DNA from 2 places in the Pseudocitrobacter cyperus genome. Region 2 is predicted to be linked to the other one. Evidence: predicted binding sites of a transcription regulator. Region 2 holds the regulator's gene; the other holds the start of a gene.
What was found. Region 2 encodes Fur, which represses iron uptake genes when iron is present. Its sites were predicted from a motif close to ATAATAATGAGAACNACTATCAA; they were not measured.

Region 1: VSR74_RS03530 (TonB-dependent siderophore receptor) is a predicted target of Fur. The motif match lies at 3,105-3,127, and genes of this name have one in related genera.

Annotation. Positions count from the first base shown of each region.
Region 1 is NZ_JAYMYY010000001.1:717,869-727,814, reverse strand. It holds gene VSR74_RS03550 (hypothetical protein) at 1-315, shown strand, start outside; gene rnm (RNase RNM) at 374-1,255, shown strand; gene VSR74_RS03540 (L-threonylcarbamoyladenylate synthase) at 1,252-1,872, shown strand; gene rluB (23S rRNA pseudouridine(2605) synthase RluB) at 2,070-2,954, shown strand; gene VSR74_RS03530 (TonB-dependent siderophore receptor) at 3,167-5,359, shown strand; gene cobO (cob(I)yrinic acid a,c-diamide adenosyltransferase) at 5,403-5,993, opposite strand; gene VSR74_RS03520 (YciK family oxidoreductase) at 5,990-6,751, opposite strand; gene sohB (protease SohB) at 7,004-8,050, shown strand; gene VSR74_RS03510 (YciN family protein) at 8,109-8,360, opposite strand; gene topA (type I DNA topoisomerase) at 8,757-9,946, shown strand, end outside.
Region 2 is NZ_JAYMYY010000001.1:1,364,426-1,374,371, forward strand. It holds gene kdpD (two-component system sensor histidine kinase KdpD) at 1-1,086, shown strand, start outside; gene kdpE (two-component system response regulator KdpE) at 1,083-1,760, shown strand; gene pgm (phosphoglucomutase (alpha-D-glucose-1,6-bisphosphate-dependent)) at 1,811-3,451, opposite strand; gene seqA (replication initiation negative regulator SeqA) at 3,476-4,033, opposite strand; gene ybfF (esterase) at 4,217-4,981, shown strand; gene ybfE (LexA regulated protein) at 5,111-5,404, shown strand; gene fldA (flavodoxin FldA) at 5,555-6,085, shown strand; gene fur (ferric iron uptake transcriptional regulator) at 6,367-6,819, shown strand; gene tcuR (tricarballylate utilization LysR family transcriptional regulator TcuR) at 6,937-7,863, shown strand; gene tcuA (FAD-dependent tricarballylate dehydrogenase TcuA) at 7,961-9,364, shown strand; gene tcuB (tricarballylate utilization 4Fe-4S protein TcuB) at 9,351-9,946, shown strand, end outside.

The DNA of each region.
Region 1 (9,946 bases), 650 kb from region 2:
TCCCGGCAGCCCGGAACTTTATCCGTGGATGTAAATAAAAAAGTGGCGGTGAATTTGACGCTGGCGCTAAAACCGGACTACGTCGTTCGCCTTCGCGAAAATGTTGATGGCCGGGAGAGTACCGTGATTTATCCCGATGGCACGACCTGGTTTTATGCCACTTCCCTGAAAGCGTCGCCGCCCGCAGGGGCACATACAGGCGAGCAGATGACGTTGTATAGCCCCTGGCGAAAAGAATCATGCCTGAACACTCTTCAACAATCCGCGAAAGGCGGGCAAAAAGACCCGATGCGGGAAAATGATTATTGCCGTTAATGCTTCCTGTGGTGTAATTGCCCGCTGAATTGAGCCATTACGTTGTACGGGAGCCGTTTTGAGCGACACAACCTATGCAGTGATTTACGATCTTCACAGCCACACCACCGCCTCCGATGGTCGACTGACGCCGGAAGAACTGGTGCATCGCGCAGGAGAAATGCGCGTAGGCACGCTGGCGATCACCGATCACGACACTGTCGATGGCATCCCTCCGGCGCAGGCGGAAATTGCCCGCGCCGGGCTGGCGCTGAACCTGATTACCGGTGTGGAGATTTCCACGCTGTGGGAAAACCATGAAATTCATATTGTCGGCCTGAATATTGATATCCACCATCCGGCCTTAACCGCCTTCCTGAACCAGCAAAAAGTACGGCGAAACACTCGTGCGGCGCTTATCGCCGAGCGTCTGGAAAAAGCGCATATTCCCGGCGCGCTGGAAGGCGCGCAGCGGCTGGCAGACGGCGGTGCGGTAACGCGTGGCCATTTTGCCCGTTTTCTGGTGGAACAGGGCAAAGCGAAGACGATTGGTGATGTGTTTAAAAAATACCTCGCACGTGGGAAAACGGGATACGTGCCGCCACAGTGGTGTACAATAAAGGAAGCTATTGATGTCATTCATCATTCAGGCGGCGTGGCGGTAATGGCTCATCCGGCCCGTTACAACCTTTCCGCCAAGTGGCTGAAAAGATTGCTGGCCCACTTTAGTGAACAGGGTGGCGATGCGATGGAAGTCGCGCAGTGTCAGCAGGCGCCGCATGAGCGCGCTCAGCTTGCCACTTATGCCCGGGAATACGCTTTGCTGGCCTCGCAGGGTTCGGATTTTCACCAGCCCTGCCCATGGATAGAACTGGGCCGCAAACTGTGGCTACCCGCTGGGGTAGAGGGCATCTGGCAACGCTTCGAGACGCCACAGAATTCTACTGAGAGGGAAGTATGAGTCAGTTTTTTTATATCCATCCGGATAACCCACAGGCGCGTCTGATTAACCAGGCGGTCGATATCGTGCGTAAAGGTGGGGTGATCGTTTATCCGACCGATTCCGGCTACGCGCTGGGTTGCAAAATTGAAGATAAAGGCGCGATGGAGCGTATCTGCCGTATTCGTCATCTGCCTGACGGCCATAACTTTACGTTGATGTGCCGCGACCTGTCGGAACTGTCGACCTATTCCTACGTCGATAACGTGGCGTTTCGCCTGATGAAAAACAACACGCCGGGCAACTACACCTTTATTCTTAAAGGAACGAAAGAAGTGCCGCGCCGTCTGTTGCAGGAAAAACGTAAAACTATCGGTATGCGTGTGCCGTCTAATCCAATTGCTCAGGCACTGCTTGAGGCACTAGGCGAGCCAATGCTTTCGACCTCTCTGATGCTGCCGGGCAGCGAGTTTACCGAGTCCGACCCGGAAGAGATTAAAGATCGTCTGGAGAAAGTGGTCGATTTGATTATTCATGGCGGTTATCTGGGGCAGCAACCGACGACGGTCATTGATTTAACTGACGACACGCCAGTGGTGCTGCGTGAAGGCGTGGGCGATGTGAAACCGTTCCTGTAATCGCGAATAAACCAGATGAATCTTTTCATCAGAAATTCATGTAAGATACGCGGCCACGAATTTTGTTATGGCGCACGCGGTGCGTCATTTAACGTGTAAAAGATACCTTTCAATGAGTTAGGGTTCGATTGAACTCAACGCATTGTTTTTGAAAGTATACCCAGACGCCTGTGAAGGCGACACCGGAAGGAAGCTCTATGAGCGATAAAAGCGAAAAACTGCAAAAAGTGCTGGCTCGCGCTGGCCACGGCTCCCGTCGTGAAATCGAAGCGATCATTGAAGCGGGGCGCGTGAGCGTCGACGGCAAAATCGCCAAGCTGGGCGATCGCGTTGAAGTGATCCCTGGCCTCAAAATCCGTATTGATGGCCATCTGATTTCGGTTAAAGAATCTGTAGAACAAATTTGTCGCGTTCTGGCTTACTACAAGCCGGAAGGTGAACTCTGTACGCGTAACGACCCTGAAGGTCGTCCAACCGTATTCGACCGCCTGCCAAAACTGCGCGGCGCGCGCTGGATTGCCGTCGGCCGTCTGGACGTCAACACCTGCGGGCTGCTGCTGTTCACCACCGATGGTGAACTGGCGAACCGCCTGATGCACCCAAGCCGTGAAGTTGAACGTGAATACGCCGTGCGCGTGTTCGGCCAGATTGATGACAGCAAAGTGCGCGAGCTTTCTCGTGGCGTACAGCTTGAAGATGGCCCGGCGGCGTTCAAAACCATCAAATTTACCGGTGGGGAAGGCATCAACCAGTGGTACAACGTGACCCTGACGGAAGGCCGTAACCGCGAAGTACGTCGTCTTTGGGAAGCGGTTGGCGTGCAGGTTAGCCGTTTGATCCGCGTTCGCTACGGCGATATTCCGCTGCCAAAAGGCCTGCCGCGCGGTGGCTATACCGAACTCGATCTGGCGCAGACCAACTACCTGCGTGAGCTGGTCGAACTGCCGCCTGAAACGGCATCAAAAGTGGCCGTTGAGAAGGACAGGCGTCGCATGAAGGCGAATCAGATTCGTCGTGCGGTGAAACGCCATAGCCAGGTGAGCAACCCGCGTCGTGGCGGGGGAAGCCGCAGCAACGGCTAATCACTCTCCTGATTATTAAACCGGGCAAACAGCAATGTTTGCCCGGTTTTTTATTTGTGCCTGACATCCCGCCTTCACAAAATCTATCGATTTGATTGTTTTATGTTCAAAAAAGGAGATGTGAAGGAGATTCCATGAATCATATGTGAAATGCGAATAATTATCATTAGTATGCGCACTTGCTTTTATGATTCATGACAGGGAATGATGAAATGTATATTTCTGTAACGGCACGAAAAAAACCAATTGCTCTCTTTTTAGCCAGCCTGCTGAGCACCACCGCGTGGGCCGCCAATGAGGAGCCGACAGAACCGCTTGCCGATAATGAAACCATGATTGTTACCGCTGAGCAGGAGCTGAAACAGCAGCCCGGGGTCTCCACCATCACCGCTGAAGATATTGAAAAAAGCCCGCCGGTGAATGACCTTTCCGATATTATCCGCAAAATGCCCGGCGTCAATCTGACGGGGAACAGCGCCAGCGGTAGCCGGGGAAATAACCGTCAGATCGATATTCGTGGTATGGGGCCGGAAAACACCCTGATTATGGTCGATGGCGTACCGGTGACATCGCGCAACTCTGTGCGTTATAGCTGGCGAGGGGAGCGCGATACGCGCGGTGATACCAACTGGGTACCGGCTGAAATGGTTGAACGTATTGAGGTGATTCGTGGCCCGGCGGCGGCGCGCTATGGTTCAGGTGCGGCGGGCGGGGTGGTAAATATCATCACTAAACGTCCGACTAACGACTGGCACGGTTCGCTCTCTCTGTTCACCAATCAGCCGGAAGATAGCAATGAAGGTGCGACCAAACGCGCTAACTTCAACCTCAGCGGCCCGCTGGCCGGTGATGCGCTGACTATGCGTCTGTACGGCAACCTGAACAAAACTGACGCTGATGCCTATGACATCAATACCGCCCAGAATGGTTCCGCCGCGGCCGGCCGTGAAGGGGTGCGTAATAAAGATATTAACGCCGTCGTTTCCTGGAAAATCACCCCGTTACAGATTGTTGATTTCAGTTATGGCTACAGTCGCCAGGGGAATATCTATGCGGGCGATACCCAGTACAGTAACAGCAACGTCAGCCCGGGAGGATTGATTCAGTCGCTGTATGGTGACGAGACCAACCGTATGTACCGCCAGAACTACGGCATCACCTGGAACGGTATCTGGGACTGGGGGACATCAAAATTTAACTTAAACTACGAAAAGACTAACAACACGCGACTGGATGAAGGTTCCACCGGTAAAGTGGAAGGGATGATCAACAGTGATGATTATTCAACCAGCCGTCTCGAAAGCTATCGTGCCGGTGGCGAAGTGAACTTCCCGCTCCAGTTGCTGGTGGATCAAACCGTCACGCTGGGCGCGGAGTGGAACCGTGATGAACTGAACGATCCTGCCTCGATGACGGCGACAGATAGCACGGGCGTAACGGTGGGTAATGTATCCGGCAGCGCCAGCGATCGCAGCAGCAAAAACAGCGCAACCATCAGTTCCCTCTATTTTGAAGATAACATTGCCGCGACGGACAGCACCCAGGTTCTGCCCGGTTTGCGTTTTGACTATCACGATACATTCGGCGCTAACTGGAGCCCGAGCCTGAATATTTCTCAGGGACTGGGCGATATGTTCACCCTCAAAGCGGGTATTGCGCGAGCCTTTAAAGCGCCAAATCTGTACCAGTCTACGGAAGGCTATTTACTTTCTACGCGTGGTAATGGTTGCCCGGTGAGCGTGAGTTCTGGTAGTTGCTTCCTGTTGGGTAATGAAGATCTGGATCCGGAAATCAGCGTGAATAAAGAGGTCGGGATCGAGTTTCATGATAACGGTTATGCGGCAGGCGTGACCTGGTTCCGCAACGACTATAAAAACAAAATCGTGGCCGGTGATGATGTGGTCGGTTACGCTTCAAATGGCGCCAATATTCTGCGCTGGGAAAATGGTGGTAAAGCGGTGGTGGAAGGGCTGGAAGGCAACCTGACCATTCCGGTTGTGCGCGATGTGCTGGAGTGGCGCACTAACGCGACCTACATGTTCCGTTCTGAGAGTAAGAAAACCGGTAACCCGCTGTCAGTGATCCCGGAGTTCACTATCAACTCACAGCTTGACTGGCAGGTGACGGATAAACTGGATACGACGCTGAGCTGGACGCAGTATGGTCGCCAGAAACCGCGACAGAATGCGGAGATCCGTAACGAAGCTGGTGAGATGTCAAACCGCGAGATCAGCCCATACGCAATATTTGGTCTGAACGTTAATTACGATATCACCAAAAATCTGCGCGCTAATGCCGGGATCAACAACCTGTTTGATAAACGTGTATATCGCGAAAATGACGGGGCTTCCACCTATAACGAACCGGGCCGCGCATACTACGCGGGCGTTACGGTGTCGTTCTAACTGAGATTGCCGGAAAGGTGAAACCTTCCCGGCGCTTTATTCTTCAGTAGTCGATGCCAATCTGGGCTTTAATACCAGCATCGAATGCATGTTTTACCGGGCGCAATTCACTCACTGTATCAGCCATCTCGGTTATCTCGCGGTGACAGCCGCGTCCGGTGATGATCACCGACTGGTGCGCAGGGCGGTTTTGTAATGCGTTCAGCACTTCCTCCAGCGGCAGATAGTCATATGCCACCATATAGGTCAGTTCATCGAGCAGCACGAGATCGACAGTTGCATCGGCCAGCATCCGTTTCGCATGTTGCCAGACGGCCAGGCAGGCGGCGGTATCGCTCTCACGATCCTGAGTGTTCCAGGTAAAGCCGGTCGCCATCACCTGAAACTCAACGCCATGCGGCTCCAGAAGATTACGCTCGCCGTTGGGCCATGTGCCTTTAATAAACTGCACCACGGCGACTTTTTTCCCGTGACCGACTGCGCGGGTAGCGGTGCCAAATGCTGCCGTGGTCTTACCTTTGCCGTTACCGGTAAAGACCATCACAATGCCGCGTTCCTCCTGAGCGGCAGCGACTCGGGCGTCGACTTTATCTTTTACGCGCTGCTGGCGCTCGCGGTAACGCTCATCACTCATTGTGCAATCCCCGGTTTACGGCCTGGTTGGGCATCGAAGGTCATTCCCGTTTTACGACGGCTATCGTCTCCCATCAGCCACAGATAAAGTGGCATGATATCGGCGGGCGTTTTCAGTTTTAACGGATCTTCCGTCGGGAAGGCACTGGCGCGCATACCGGTGCGTGTGCCTCCTGGATTAATGCAGTTCACGCGCAGATGGCGGCTTTGATACTCCTCGGCCAGTACCTGCATCATCCCCTCCGTCGCGAATTTTGACACCGAGTAGGCGCCCCAGTTAGCGCGCCCCTGACGACCGACGCTGGATGATGTGAATACCAGCGAACCTGCTTCTGATTGCAGCAGTAATGGCAATAGCGCCTGGGTCAGCATAAAGGTGCCGTTGACGTTAACCTGCATAACCTGTTGCCAGATGTCCGGCTTCTGTTCTGACATTGGTACCACCTCGCCAAGCAGCCCGGCGTTATGCAGTACACCGTCGAGGCGCGGGTAGTGCATGCTGATTTGCTGTGCGACCTGCTGGCACTCTTCTGGCGTGCAGGTGAGCAAATCCAGGGTAAACCAGCGCACGGGCAGGCCGCCCTGGTTTTCAATCTCTTGCGCCACGGCGCGTAACTTTTCTTCATTGCGGCCCAGTAAAACCACGCTTGCGCTGTAGCGGGCATAGGTGATCGCCGCTTCGCGACCAATGCCGTCGCTGGCACCCGTCACCAGGATGATACGGTTTTGCAACAAATCGGGTTTAGGTTGGTAATGCACGAGGACTCCTTTGTGGCTTTTCGGCGCCACAATCTGTGTTCTTTTCATGGCTTTTGGGCTTTATGCCCTAATCGCGCCACTATTTCAATCAGCCAGGAGGAGAGACAACGAGAAATTAACAATTTGCAATGATTTCATCGGTCAATCCCAGTTTTGGAAAGCCTCTCGCAGGCGTTAAATGTGGGTGAGACGTACAGGAATCGGTGTTGTACACTGGTCTGCAGATTCAGTGATTTTGTACAAGGTGGAAGTGTGGAAATTCTTTTTCAATATGGCTTATTTTTGGCGAAGATCGTAACGGTTGTCGTCGCAATCGTCGTAATCGCAGTTGTTATTGTCAATTTGTCACAGCGTAAGCGGCAGCGTGGAGAGCTGCGGATCACGAATTTAAGTGAACAACATAAAGAGATGCAAGAGGATTTAGCCGTGGCGCTACTCGATGGGCCGCAGCAAAAACTCTGGCATAAAGAACAGAAGAAAAAAGCAAAACTGGAGGCGAAAGCCGCCAAAACGAAAGCAAAGCAGGGGAAAAACGGGGCTGCAACGAAACCTCGCGCCTGGGTGATTGATTTTAAAGGCAGTATGGATGCGCACGAAGTCGCTTCCCTGCGTGAAGAAGTGACCGCGGTTCTTACGGTCGCGAGCCCGCAGGATGAAGTGGTGGTGCGTCTGGAAAGCCCTGGCGGTGTGGTACACGGTTATGGTCTGGCATCGTCGCAGTTGCAGCGTATTCGCGATAAGCAGATACCATTGACCGTTGCGGTCGATAAAGTGGCGGCCAGCGGCGGCTATATGATGGCCTGCGTGGCGAATAAAATCGTCGCCGCGCCATTTGCTATCCTCGGCTCGATTGGCGTTGTGGCGCAAATTCCTAACCTTCATCGTTTCCTGAAAAATAAAGATATCGATATCGAGCTCCACACGGCGGGTCAGTACAAACGTACCCTGACGCTGCTGGGTGAAAACACCGATGAAGGGCGGCAGAAATTCCGCGAAGATCTTAACGAAACCCATCATCTGTTTAAGAATTTCGTTAAACAAATGCGGCCTTCTCTGGATATTGACGCGGTAGCGACAGGGGAGCACTGGTACGGCGTGCAGGCGCAGGAAAAGGGGCTGGTTGATGAAGTGGGCACCAGCGATGAATTACTGCTGAATCTGATGAAAGATCGCGAAGTGATGAGCGTGAGCTATAAACAACGCAAGAAGATGATGGATCGTTTTACCGGTAGTGCGGCAGAAAGCGCCGATCGTTTGTTGTTGCGCTGGTGGCAGCGCGGGCAAAAACCGCTGATGTAAGGTCAGGACAGCCCGGTAGGCTCACTGCCGGGCTGTGAGACACCTGATTCAACGTGTACTAGTCGACCAGGTGATATTTCTCAGAAAGCTGATGGGCAAGGTATTTAAACATGTTGAATACCGCCGTGCTTTTCGGTGTGGGCAGGCCCTGTTCATCCAGAAAATACTCGCCGCTGAATATCAACACGCCATTGCGCTGTTCTACGCCCGTGGCTTCGATGCCAGCTAAGGTATCTTCATGTTCACGGATGAGTCGGTTTGCTTCAATAAGCAGAGTTTGACGATCGATGGGTTGGGTATTACCTGACATTTTTTACTCCTCGAAAAACTTTCCCTAGTTTACGCCCGCCAGGCGCCGGGGGCAAATACTCCCTTTAAAGTTCAGGGCTATAGTTAAAGCCCTGTTCCTGGCGTGTTTAACGAATGCGTGCTAATAAAGTTGCGTAACGAATTTTATCAGGTACAGTGTGACGCTTTCGGCAATCTGGCAACAGATTTGCTTGACATTCGACCGAAAATTCTTCGTGCTATAGCACCTGGCGGTAAAACGTCAGTGAACTCAACCGCCTGGCTTGCAGGATGTGAAGCGGGTGGCTAAAGGGTTGATATCCATTGAGACCGCCGCAACATACAAGGCTTGTCGCCAGTGGACAGGTGACTCAATGTGCGATGTATTCTGGAAGAATCAAATTAGGTAAAGGTGAATATGGGTAAAGCTCTCGTTATCGTTGAGTCCCCGGCAAAAGCCAAAACGATCAATAAGTATCTGGGTAATGACTACGTGGTTAAGTCCAGCGTCGGTCATATCCGCGATTTGCCGACAAGTGGCTCAGCCGCCAAAAAGAGCGCTGACTCTACCTCCACCAAAACGGCCAAAAAGCCTAAAAAGGATGAACGTGGCGCGCTGGTTAATCGCATGGGTGTTGACCCATGGCATGACTGGAAAGCGCACTACGAAGTGCTCCCGGGTAAAGAAAAGGTAGTTTCAGAACTCAAACAACTGGCGGAAAAAGCCGACCACATCTATCTCGCAACCGACCTTGACCGCGAAGGGGAGGCCATTGCATGGCACCTGCGGGAAGTGATTGGTGGTGATGATTCGCGCTATAGCCGCGTGGTGTTTAACGAAATTACAAAAAATGCGATTCGTCAGGCGTTCGATAAGCCGGGCGAACTGAATATCGACCGTGTCAACGCACAGCAGGCGCGCCGCTTTATGGATCGCGTTGTGGGTTATATGGTGTCGCCGCTGCTGTGGAAAAAAATCGCCCGTGGTTTATCCGCAGGGCGCGTGCAGTCCGTTGCTGTGCGTCTGGTGGTAGAGCGCGAGCGCGAAATCAAAGCCTTCGTTCCGGAAGAGTTCTGGGACGTGGTTGCCAGTACCACTACCCCTGCGGGCGATGCATTACCGCTGGAAGTCACCCATCAGGGCGATAAAGCTTTCCGCCCTGTTAGCCGCGATGAAACGATGGCTGCCGTTAGCCTGCTTGAAAAAGCGAGCTACAGCGTACTGGAGCGCGAAGATAAACCCACCAGCAGCAAGCCTGGCGCGCCGTTTATCACCTCCACGTTACAGCAGGCTGCCAGCACCCGTCTTGGCTTTGGTGTGAAAAAAACCATGATGATGGCGCAGCGTCTGTATGAAGCGGGCCACATCACCTATATGCGTACCGATTCTACTAACCTGAGTCAGGACGCAGTCAGCATGGTGCGCGGTTATATCGGCGATAATTTTGGCGATAAATATCTGCCGAAGAACCCGAACCAGTACGCCAGCAAAGAGAACTCTCAGGAAGCGCACGAAGCGATTCGTCCCTCCGATGTCTCTGTGGTCGCTGAATCACTGAAAGATATGGAAGCTGATGCGCAAAAACTGTATCAGTTGATCTGGCGTCA
Region 2 (9,946 bases):
TGCGAGCAATATATTCAATCCACTTTTCATGCCCGCAGCCAGGTATTGCTCCCCGACCACAACGATAAGTTGTTGCCCTCAACCCAACAGGAGGGGCTGACATCCTGGGATGACGCCATCGCCCGCTGGAGTTTTGATAAAGGGCAACCTGCGGGTGCTGGCACGGATACGTTGCCCGGCGTGCCCTACCAGATTTTGCCGCTAAAAAGCGCCAGCAAAACCCTGGGTCTGGTGGTGGTCGAGCCGAACAACCTGCGTCAGTTGATGATCCCCGAACAGCAGCGTCTGCTGGAGACGTTTACGCTACTGGTGGCAAGCGCGCTGGAGCGTCTATCCCTTACCGCAAGCGAAGAGCTGGCACGGCTTACCAGCGAGCGAGAGAGTTTGCGTAACTCTCTGCTGGCGGCGCTGTCGCACGATCTCCGTACACCGCTTACCGTCCTGTTTGGACAGGCAGAAATTCTGACCCTCGACCTTGCCAGCAGCGGTTCGCCTTATGCCCCCCAGGCCAACGAAATTCGCCAGCATGTGCTCAACACGACCCGGCTGGTGAATAATTTGCTGGATATGGCAAGGATCCAGTCTGGCGGCTTTAATCTTAAGAAGGAGTGGCTGACGTTGGAAGAAGTGGTCGGCAGCGCGCTGCGCATGCTGGAACCCGGCCTGAACGGGCAACAGATTACGCTCGCATTGCCCGACCCGCTGATGCTGATCCACGTCGACGGCCCGCTGTTCGAGCGTGTGCTGATCAACCTGCTGGAGAATGCGGTAAAATATGCTGGCGCAAAGGCGCAAATCGGCATTACCGCCAGTGAGGATGCACACCATTTATTTCTTGATGTCTGGGATGACGGGCCAGGTATTGAACCGGGTCAGGAGAAAATGATTTTTGATAAATTCTCACGCGGCCATAAAGAGTCCGCTATTCCGGGAGTCGGGCTGGGGCTGGCCATTTGCCAGGCGATTATCGATATTCATGGCGGCACACTCTCAGCCAGCAATCGCCCTGAAGGCGGCGCCTGTTTTCGTGTTACACTTCCGCGAATAGCGCCACCAGAACTTGAAGAATTTCATGAGGATATGTGACAAGCGTTCTGATTGTTGAAGATGAACAAGCCATTCGCCGCTTTCTGCGCACCGCGCTGGAAGCCGAAGGGCTGCGCGTGTTTGATGCTCAAACGTTGCAGCGCGGGCTGCTGGAAGCAGCAACGCGCAAGCCGGATCTGGTGATCCTCGATCTCGGCCTGCCCGACGGCGATGGTATCGATTTTATCCGCGACTTCCGCCAGTGGAGCGCCACCCCGGTGATTGTGCTCTCCGCCCGCAGCGAAGAGAGCGATAAAATCGCCGCGCTGGATGCAGGTGCCGATGATTACCTTAGCAAACCGTTTGGCATTGGCGAATTGCAGGCGCGCCTGCGCGTGGCGCTGCGTCGTCACGGCAATACGCAACCGAACGATCCACTGGTGACTTTTTCAGATGTACAAGTTGATATCGCCGCCCGTCGCATTATCCGTGGCGGCGAAGAGGTGCATCTCACCCCCATCGAATTTCGTCTGCTGGCGGAACTGCTCAACAACCCCGGGAAGGTGCTGACACAACGTCAGTTGCTTAATCACGTCTGGGGGCCCAACGCCGTTGAACACAGCCATTATCTGCGTATTTATATGGGGCATATTCGGCAAAAACTGGAAGCTGACCCGGCGCGACCGAAACATTTCCTGACCGAAACGGGGATTGGGTATCGGTTTATGCTGTAAAAAAGGCCGGGTAGCGTCACGCAACCCGGCCTTTTTAAACAGAACTGTTATCAGGCGTTTTTCAGTACTTCGCTGACAATCTCAACCGCTTCTTTCTCAATCTGCTTACGGTGTTCTTCGCCGAGGAAGCTCTCGCAATAGATTTTATACGCGTCTTCCGTGCCTGACGGACGCGCGGCGAACCAGCCGTTGTCGGTCATCACTTTCAGCCCGCCGATAGAAGCTCCGTTGCCCGGTGCCGCCGTCAGACGTGCGGTGATCGGGTCGCCTGCCAGGGTGCTGGCGCTGACCATCTCCGGAGAGAGCTTAGAGAGCGCAGCTTTCTGCGCAGACGTCGCCCCTGCCTGCAAACGGTTGTAGCTCGGCGCGCCGAAGCGTGCTGCCAGCTCATTGTAGTGCTCTTGCGGATTCTTACCGGTGACAGCGGTAATTTCCGCCGCCAGCAAGCACATGATGATACCGTCTTTATCGGTCGACCACGGCGTGCCGTCGAAGCGCAGGAACGAAGCCCCGGCGCTCTCTTCACCACCGAAACCGAAGCTGCCGTCGAACAGACCATCAACGAACCATTTGAAGCCCACCGGCACTTCCACCAGCTTACGACCCAGATCGTTGACCACGCGGTCGATCATCGCGGAAGAGACCAGCGTTTTGCCCACGGCGACATCTTTGCCCCACTGCGGACGGTGCTGGAACAGGTAGTTGATTGCCACCGCCAGATAGTGGTTCGGGTTCATCAGACCTGCCGGGGTAACGATACCGTGACGGTCATAGTCCGGGTCGTTGGCGAACGCGAGGTCAAACTTGTCACGCAGCGCCAGCAGACCCGCCATCGCACACTCGGAGGAGCAGTCCATACGGATAGCGCCATCTTTATCAAGGTGCATAAAGCGGAACGTCTGATCGACCTGATCGTTGACGATAGTCAGATTCAGCTTGTAGTACTCGCCGATGCGTTTCCAGTATTCAATACCGGAGCCACCCAGCGGATCGACGCCCAGCGTCAAACCCGCTTTCTGAATAGCGGCCATATCGACGATATCCGCCAGCCCTTCGATGAACGGCTGCACCAAATCCATTTCTTTCACATGACCGGACGCCAGCGCGGCATCCAGAGAAATACGTTTCACGCCTTTCAGGCCGTCGGCCAGCAACGCGTTGGCGCGATCTTCCACCACTTTGGTGACGTTAGTATCGGCCGGGCCGCCGTTAGGTGGGTTGTATTTGATACCGCCATCTTCCGGCGGGTTATGAGACGGGGTGATCACAATCCCATCGGCCAGCGGGCCGCCTTTCTTGTTATGAACTAGAATGGCGTTTGAGACCGCAGGCGTCGGCGTAAAGCCGTTATTTTCCTGCACAATGACATCCACACCGTTTGCCGCCAGCACTTCGAGCACGGAGATAAACGCCGGTTCAGAGAGCGCGTGAGTATCTTTACCCACGTAGCACGGGCCAGTAATGCCATTTTTCGCACGATCTTCTGCGATAGCTTGCGCGATCGCCAGAATATGAGGTTCATTGAAACTCTGGCGCGCCGCACTGCCGCGGTGTCCGGAAGTACCAAACTTTACTGCATGCTCTGCGTTACCCGCTTGCGGTTTCAGCACATAGTACTGAGACGTAAGCTGGGCGACGTTAATCAAATCACTCTGTTGTGCAGGCTGGCCCGCACGGTTATGGATTGCCATTGCTTGATCCTTCTTATGCAAGGGTTAGATTGTGCCGCATACCTTTTCGATTAATTCAGCGGGGAACTGCATGGTTTGCATAATGTGTTCCACCATACTGCATTTACGACCGGTGTTGGTATTGGTGATCACCCAATATGGGGTTTCCGGTACCTGTTTCGGTTTAGTCTGATTACCGTTTTTCAGCAGGGTCTGCTCGTTGGCGGCAAAGTAGACACGCGTGCGCCCATGAAGCGATTCCGTTGCTTCGGCAAACGCGTTGTTATCCAGTTTGTAGAGCGTCGTCAGGATCAGCATAAAGCGATTGACGGCTTTTTTCTGCTCAGCGTATTCATCGGAGAGCAGCAGTTCACGCATCGCGCGCACTTTATCTTTCGCGGTTTTAACCGGCTTCACCTCGGCAACTGGAGCAACCTGAGCCGGTGCAGCTTCAGCTTTAGCAACCGGGGCAGCAACAACAGGTTGTGATGCGGCGGAAAACTTCAGCATTCGCCGTAAAATGTCGGATGCGCTCTCGCCAATGTGCAGTGTGTGGGCGGCAATATAGCGATAGAGTTCGTCATCAACTTCGATCGTTTTCATCTTAATCCAGTGCAATAATTTTTCTGAATACAAGTTGCTGGGATTATATGTTCAAAACCCAACAGCGGATAGCGTCATACCAGGATAGCGGCAAAAATGGGATAAAAATCGTATCTTGCCCCTGAACGTGAGAATGTCCAACATAATACCCTAACCCGACAGAGCGAAAAAAAGAACTTTGCTATGAAATTGAATACCCGAACGCAATCTGCACAAAACCAGCACAATAATTCCCCCATCCTTCTCGTTCATGGCCTGTTTGGCAGCCTGGATAACCTCGGCGTGCTGGCGCGCGACCTGGTGGCCGACCACGACATCCTGCAAGTGGATATGCGTAACCATGGCCTTTCGCCGCGTTCTGACGAGATGAACTATCCGGCGATGGCGCAGGATCTGCTGGACACGCTTGATGCCCATCATATTGAAAAAGCAACGGTAATTGGGCATTCGATGGGTGGCAAAGCGGTGATGGCGCTTACTGCGCTGGCTCCGGAGCGCATTGCGCGGTTGGTGGCTATCGATATCGCCCCCGTGGATTATCACGTTCGTCGTCATGATGAGATTTTCGCCGCCATCAATGCCGTTACCCAGGCGGGCGTCGCCACCCGTCAGCAGGCGGCAGCGCTGATGCGCGAGCATCTGGCGGAAGAAGGCGTGATTCAGTTCCTGCTGAAATCGTTTGTCGACGGCGCGTGGCGCTTTAACGTTCCGGTGCTGTGGGATCAGTACCCGCATATCGTCGGCTGGGAACCCATTCCGGCGTGGGATCATCCGGCGCTGTTTATTCCTGGCGGTAATTCCCCGTATGTTACTGAAGATTATCGCGATGCTCTGCTTTCGCAGTTCCCGCAGGCTCGTGCGCATGTCATCGCTGGCGCAGGCCACTGGGTACATGCAGAAAAACCTGATGCGGTGCTGCGCGCTATTCGCCGATATTTAGCAGACTGATTAAAAACTCAACGACCGCGCGCCATTATGGCCGTGGTCGTTGGCGTGTCGGTTGCACTGATGTATGATTGCGCGCTGTCTGCACCGGGCGTTTCCCGGTAGCTTGTTTCCCCGAAGTCACTCTGAATCATGGCAAAAGAACAAACGGACCGCACGACATTAGATTTGTTCGCAAATGAGCGTCGGCCGGGAAGACCCAAAACCAATCCGCTTTCGCGTGACGAGCAGTTGCGCATCAATAAGCGTAATCAATTAAAACGCGATAAAGTTCGCGGCCTGAAGCGCGTCGAGCTGAAACTGAACAATGATGCCGTTGACGCTCTGAACGAGCTGGCGGCAGCGCGTGATATGAGTCGCAGTGAGCTTATCGAAGAGATTCTGATGAGCCAGTTAGCCCTGCTTCACGAGCAGGAAAAGGTCTGAAAATTTCGCAAAACCCCACTTTCATGTAGCAGAGAGTGCAGTCCGGTACGATTGCTGATTCCGCACCTTTCTCTGTTCTGCTATGATTGCCCTTATCTGTGGGCAATACGCCACCACCATATCATTAAGTTTCAAGAGGTTATTTAACTCATGGCAATCGTTGGCATCTTCTTTGGTAGTGACACCGGCAATACCGAAAATATTGCAAAAATGATTCAGAAACAGCTTGGTAAAGACGTTGCCGACGTGCATGACATTGCCAAGAGCAGCAAAGAAGACCTGGCTGCATTCGACATTTTGCTGCTGGGCATTCCGACCTGGTACTACGGCGAAGCGCAGTGTGACTGGGATGATTTCTTCCCAACGCTGGAAGAAGTCGATTTCAACGGCAAACTGGTTGCCCTGTTCGGCTGCGGCGACCAGGAAGATTATGCGGAATATTTCTGTGATGCGCTGGGGACTATCCGCGACATCATCGAACCGCGCGGCGCGACCATCGTTGGTCACTGGCCGACTGCGGGCTACCACTTTGAAGCCTCCAAAGGACTGGCCGATGACGACCATTTCGTCGGTCTGGCCATCGATGAAGACCGTCAGCCGGAACTGACCGCTGAACGCGTTGAAAAATGGGTGAAACAGGTTTCTGAAGAGCTGCATCTGGAAGAGATCAAAAACGCTTAAGCATTAATGCGGCGTGATTGTTAAATTACGCCGCATTAATAGGTAGAAGCAATCAAAATAATAGCTACAAATTTTTAACTTTTGAACGCATATCTGTACAATACCTGCAGAATTTAGCGGGTTTGCTAGTTAAGCCTCGTTTTTGAAATCTTTACTCGCCCAGGGCTTGCTGTTTTCATTTAGAAAGGGTCATTCTATAATGAGACGCATTATACCCGGTGCACTCTCTATGATACTTCCCTGTTGGGAAGTCAATCGTTTAGCAACAGGACAGATTCCGCATGACTGACAACAATACCGCATTAAAGAAGGCTGGCCTGAAAGTCACACTTCCCCGGTTAAAGATCCTGGAAGTGCTTCAGGAACCAGACAATCACCATGTCAGCGCGGAAGACTTATATAAACGCCTGATCGACATGGGTGAAGAGATTGGTCTGGCGACCGTCTATCGCGTACTTAACCAGTTTGATGACGCGGGCATCGTAACGCGCCATAACTTTGAAGGGGGTAAGTCCGTTTTCGAACTTACCCAACAGCATCACCACGATCACCTGATCTGCCTCGACTGCGGCAAAGTGATTGAATTTAGCGATGATTCCATTGAAGCCCGCCAGCGTGAAATCGCGTCAAAACACGGCATTCGCTTAACGAACCACAGCCTGTACCTGTATGGTCACTGTGCAGAGGGTGACTGCCGCGAAGATGAACACGCCCACGACGCGGTAGAAAAATAGTCGTCACTGTTTTACTAAAGCCAACCAACAGGTTGGCTTTTTTATTGCCTGTTGCTTACCCTCCACACTTCGGCGTAATGTTACTTTAATGTAAACACTAAGGTACCGGAGAGGGAAATGGAACTTCGACAGTTACGATATTTCGTCCGCATCGTGGAGACCGGAAGCATGGGCAGCGCGGCGCTCGATCTGAATATTGGCGTCTCGGCGCTCAGCCAGCAGATGACGCGACTGGAAAACGACCTCTCCATACGCCTGTTGCAACGCACCTCCAGAGGCGTCACCCCCACCAGCGCCGGGCTGGCTTTTTACTCGCAGGCGCAACTGGCGCTTCGTCATGCCGATGACGCGGTGCTCGCCGCACGCGAAGCGCGTCTTTCCGGACATATCAGCGTAGGCATGGCGCCCAGTACCGCCTCCGTGCTTGGCATGCCTTTTATCAACGCGATGCGCGAAAGCTACCCTGACGTTCGTTTGCATGTTGTGGAAAGTCTCTCCGGAAACCTCGAACGCATGATCAACACCCGTCAGATTGATTTAGCGATTGTTTTTCAGAAGGATAAAATTGTGCGCTGGAGCGCAAGACCGATTCTTGAAGAAAGACTTTTCCTGATTGGCACCCATGCCCTTCTGGCTGATATTTCCTCTGACGGTATCTCGCCTGCCCAACTGGCAAACATTCCGCTGATTATGCCAAGCCAGGGGCATGGCCTGCGTGGCAGGCTTGAAGCCATTGCCCAGGAGCACGGACTGACCCCGGAAGTCGTCACCGAAATAGATGGCCTGGCCTTGCTGATGCAGGCGGTACGCAGCGGCCTTGGCGCCACATTACAGCCTGGGGCGGCGATATCCCACCTCGACCACGAAGCACTCAGAGTGATCGATGTCCAAAATCCAGTCCTTAGTCGCCCCAACTTTCTGGTCAGCCTCTCTGATGATGAACTCTCTCCGGCTGGTCTCGCAACCCGCGTAATACTCAGCAAAGTAATGCGAGAGCTCACGCAAGCCGGCGCGTGGCCAGGCGCAACCCTTTACGTTAACTAAAGGCCTCTTTAGCAAGAGGCCATAGCGGCAACGCGCATCAAGCATATACATTTCAATTACAAATTTAACAATTAGTTAAATAGTAATGGAGTCGACAATGGTTGATGTTCTGGTGATCGGCGGAGGCAATGCGGCATTGTGTGCCGCACTGACCGCTCGCGAGGCCGGCGCTTCTGTGCTGCTGCTTGAGGCCGCGCCTCGTGAATGGCGCGGCGGTAATTCCCAGCATACCCGCAATTTGCGCTGTATGCATGACGCCCCACAGGATGTGCTGGTGGAGAGCTACCCCGAAGAGGAGTTCTGGCAGGATCTGTGGCGTGTTACCGAAGGAAACACTAACGAGTCGTTGGCACGTTTAGTGATCCGCACCTCATCGCACTGCCGGGACTGGATGCGCCAGCATGGCGTTAACTTCCAGCCCCCACTTTCGGGCGCACTGCATGTCGCGCGGACTAACGCCTTTTTTATGGGCGGCGGTAAAGCGCTGATGAATGCTTATTATCGCAGCGCGGAGAAACTGGGCGTGCAAATTCGCTATAACACCCCGGTTCAGGCGCTGGAGCTGCAAAATGGCGAATTTGTCGCTGCACTGGCAGGAGAGGAGCGCATTACGGCCAAAACCTGCGTACTCGCCGCCGGGGGATTCGAGTCCAACCGGGAGTGGCTGAAGGAGGCCTGGGGCCAGAATGCGCGTGGAGAATGGCCTGCCGATAATTTTCTCATTCGCGGTACCCGCTTTAATCAGGGCGTACTGCTCAAATTTATGATTGACGCGGGTGCGGATATTATTGGTGATCCTTCCCAGTCCCACTGTGTGGCGATTGACGCCAGAGCGCCTCTCTATGATGGCGGCATTTGTACCCGTGTGGACTGCGTCTCTTTAGGGCTGGTAGTCAACCGTGATGCAGAACGCTTTTATGATGAAGGGGAAGATTTCTGGCCCAAACGCTATGCCATCTGGGGACGGCTGGTCGCCCAGCAACCGGGGCAAATCGGCTATTCGATTATCGACAGTAAAGCCATCGGTCACTTCATGCCGCCAGTATTCCCTGGCGCGCGGGCAAACACGCTGGATGAGCTTGCGCGTCAGTTAGGCCTTGATGCTGAACGTTTGACCCATACCATCACGCAATATAATCAGGCCTGTCAGCCAGGGCAGTTCGATCACACCACGCTGGATAACTGCGCGACGGCTAATCTTACCCCACCGAAAACGCATTGGGCGCGCCCAATCGATACCCCTCCCTATTATGGTTATGCCCTGCGCCCGGGGATCACCTTTACCTACCTGGGATTGAAAGTAAACGCTCACGCCGCCGTGCATTTTGCCGGAAAGCCAAGCCGAAACCTGTTTGTCGCCGGAGAGATGATGGCAGGCAACGTGCTGGGCAAGGGGTATACCGCGGGCGTCGGTATGTCGATTGGTACGACTTTCGGACGCATCGCCGGAAAAGAGGCCGCACTGGCAGCAAAACAGGAGGCGCGTCATGAAGCAGCTTGAAAAATTAATTATCGAGGCTCAAATTATCACCGAGCCAGAGGCGGAAGTTGAGCGCGTAATGCAGGTCTGTAATGCCTGCCGCTACTGCGAAGGCTTTTGTGCTGTGTTCCCGGCGATGACCCAGCGGCTTGAGTTCAATAAAGCGGATATCAACTACCTGGCGAACCTGTGCCATAACTGCGGCGCCTGTCTGCATGCCTGCCAGTATGCGCCACCGCATGAGTTTGCTATCAATGTGCCTAAAGCCATGGCCGAAGTCCGGCTGGAGACCTATCAGCACTACGCCCAGCCAGCCGCTTTCGCCGCACTCTATCGCCGGGTGGGCATCACCGTGACCCTGGCGCTGGTTTTCGGCCTGATCTTCTTTTTACTCCTCGCTATGGGGCTGAAAGGGTCGCTGCTCCATCCTCCGCTGGCGGGTGATTTTTATCAGATCTTCCCCCACAACCTGCTGGCCTGGATGTTTGGCTCCGTGTTTATTGTGGCAATCGGATTGCTAATGACCGGGGTCGTTCGCTTCTGGCGTGAAATTTCTCCCGGCCTTCCACAATCTGCGGATATCTCCGAAGCCTCACGCAACGC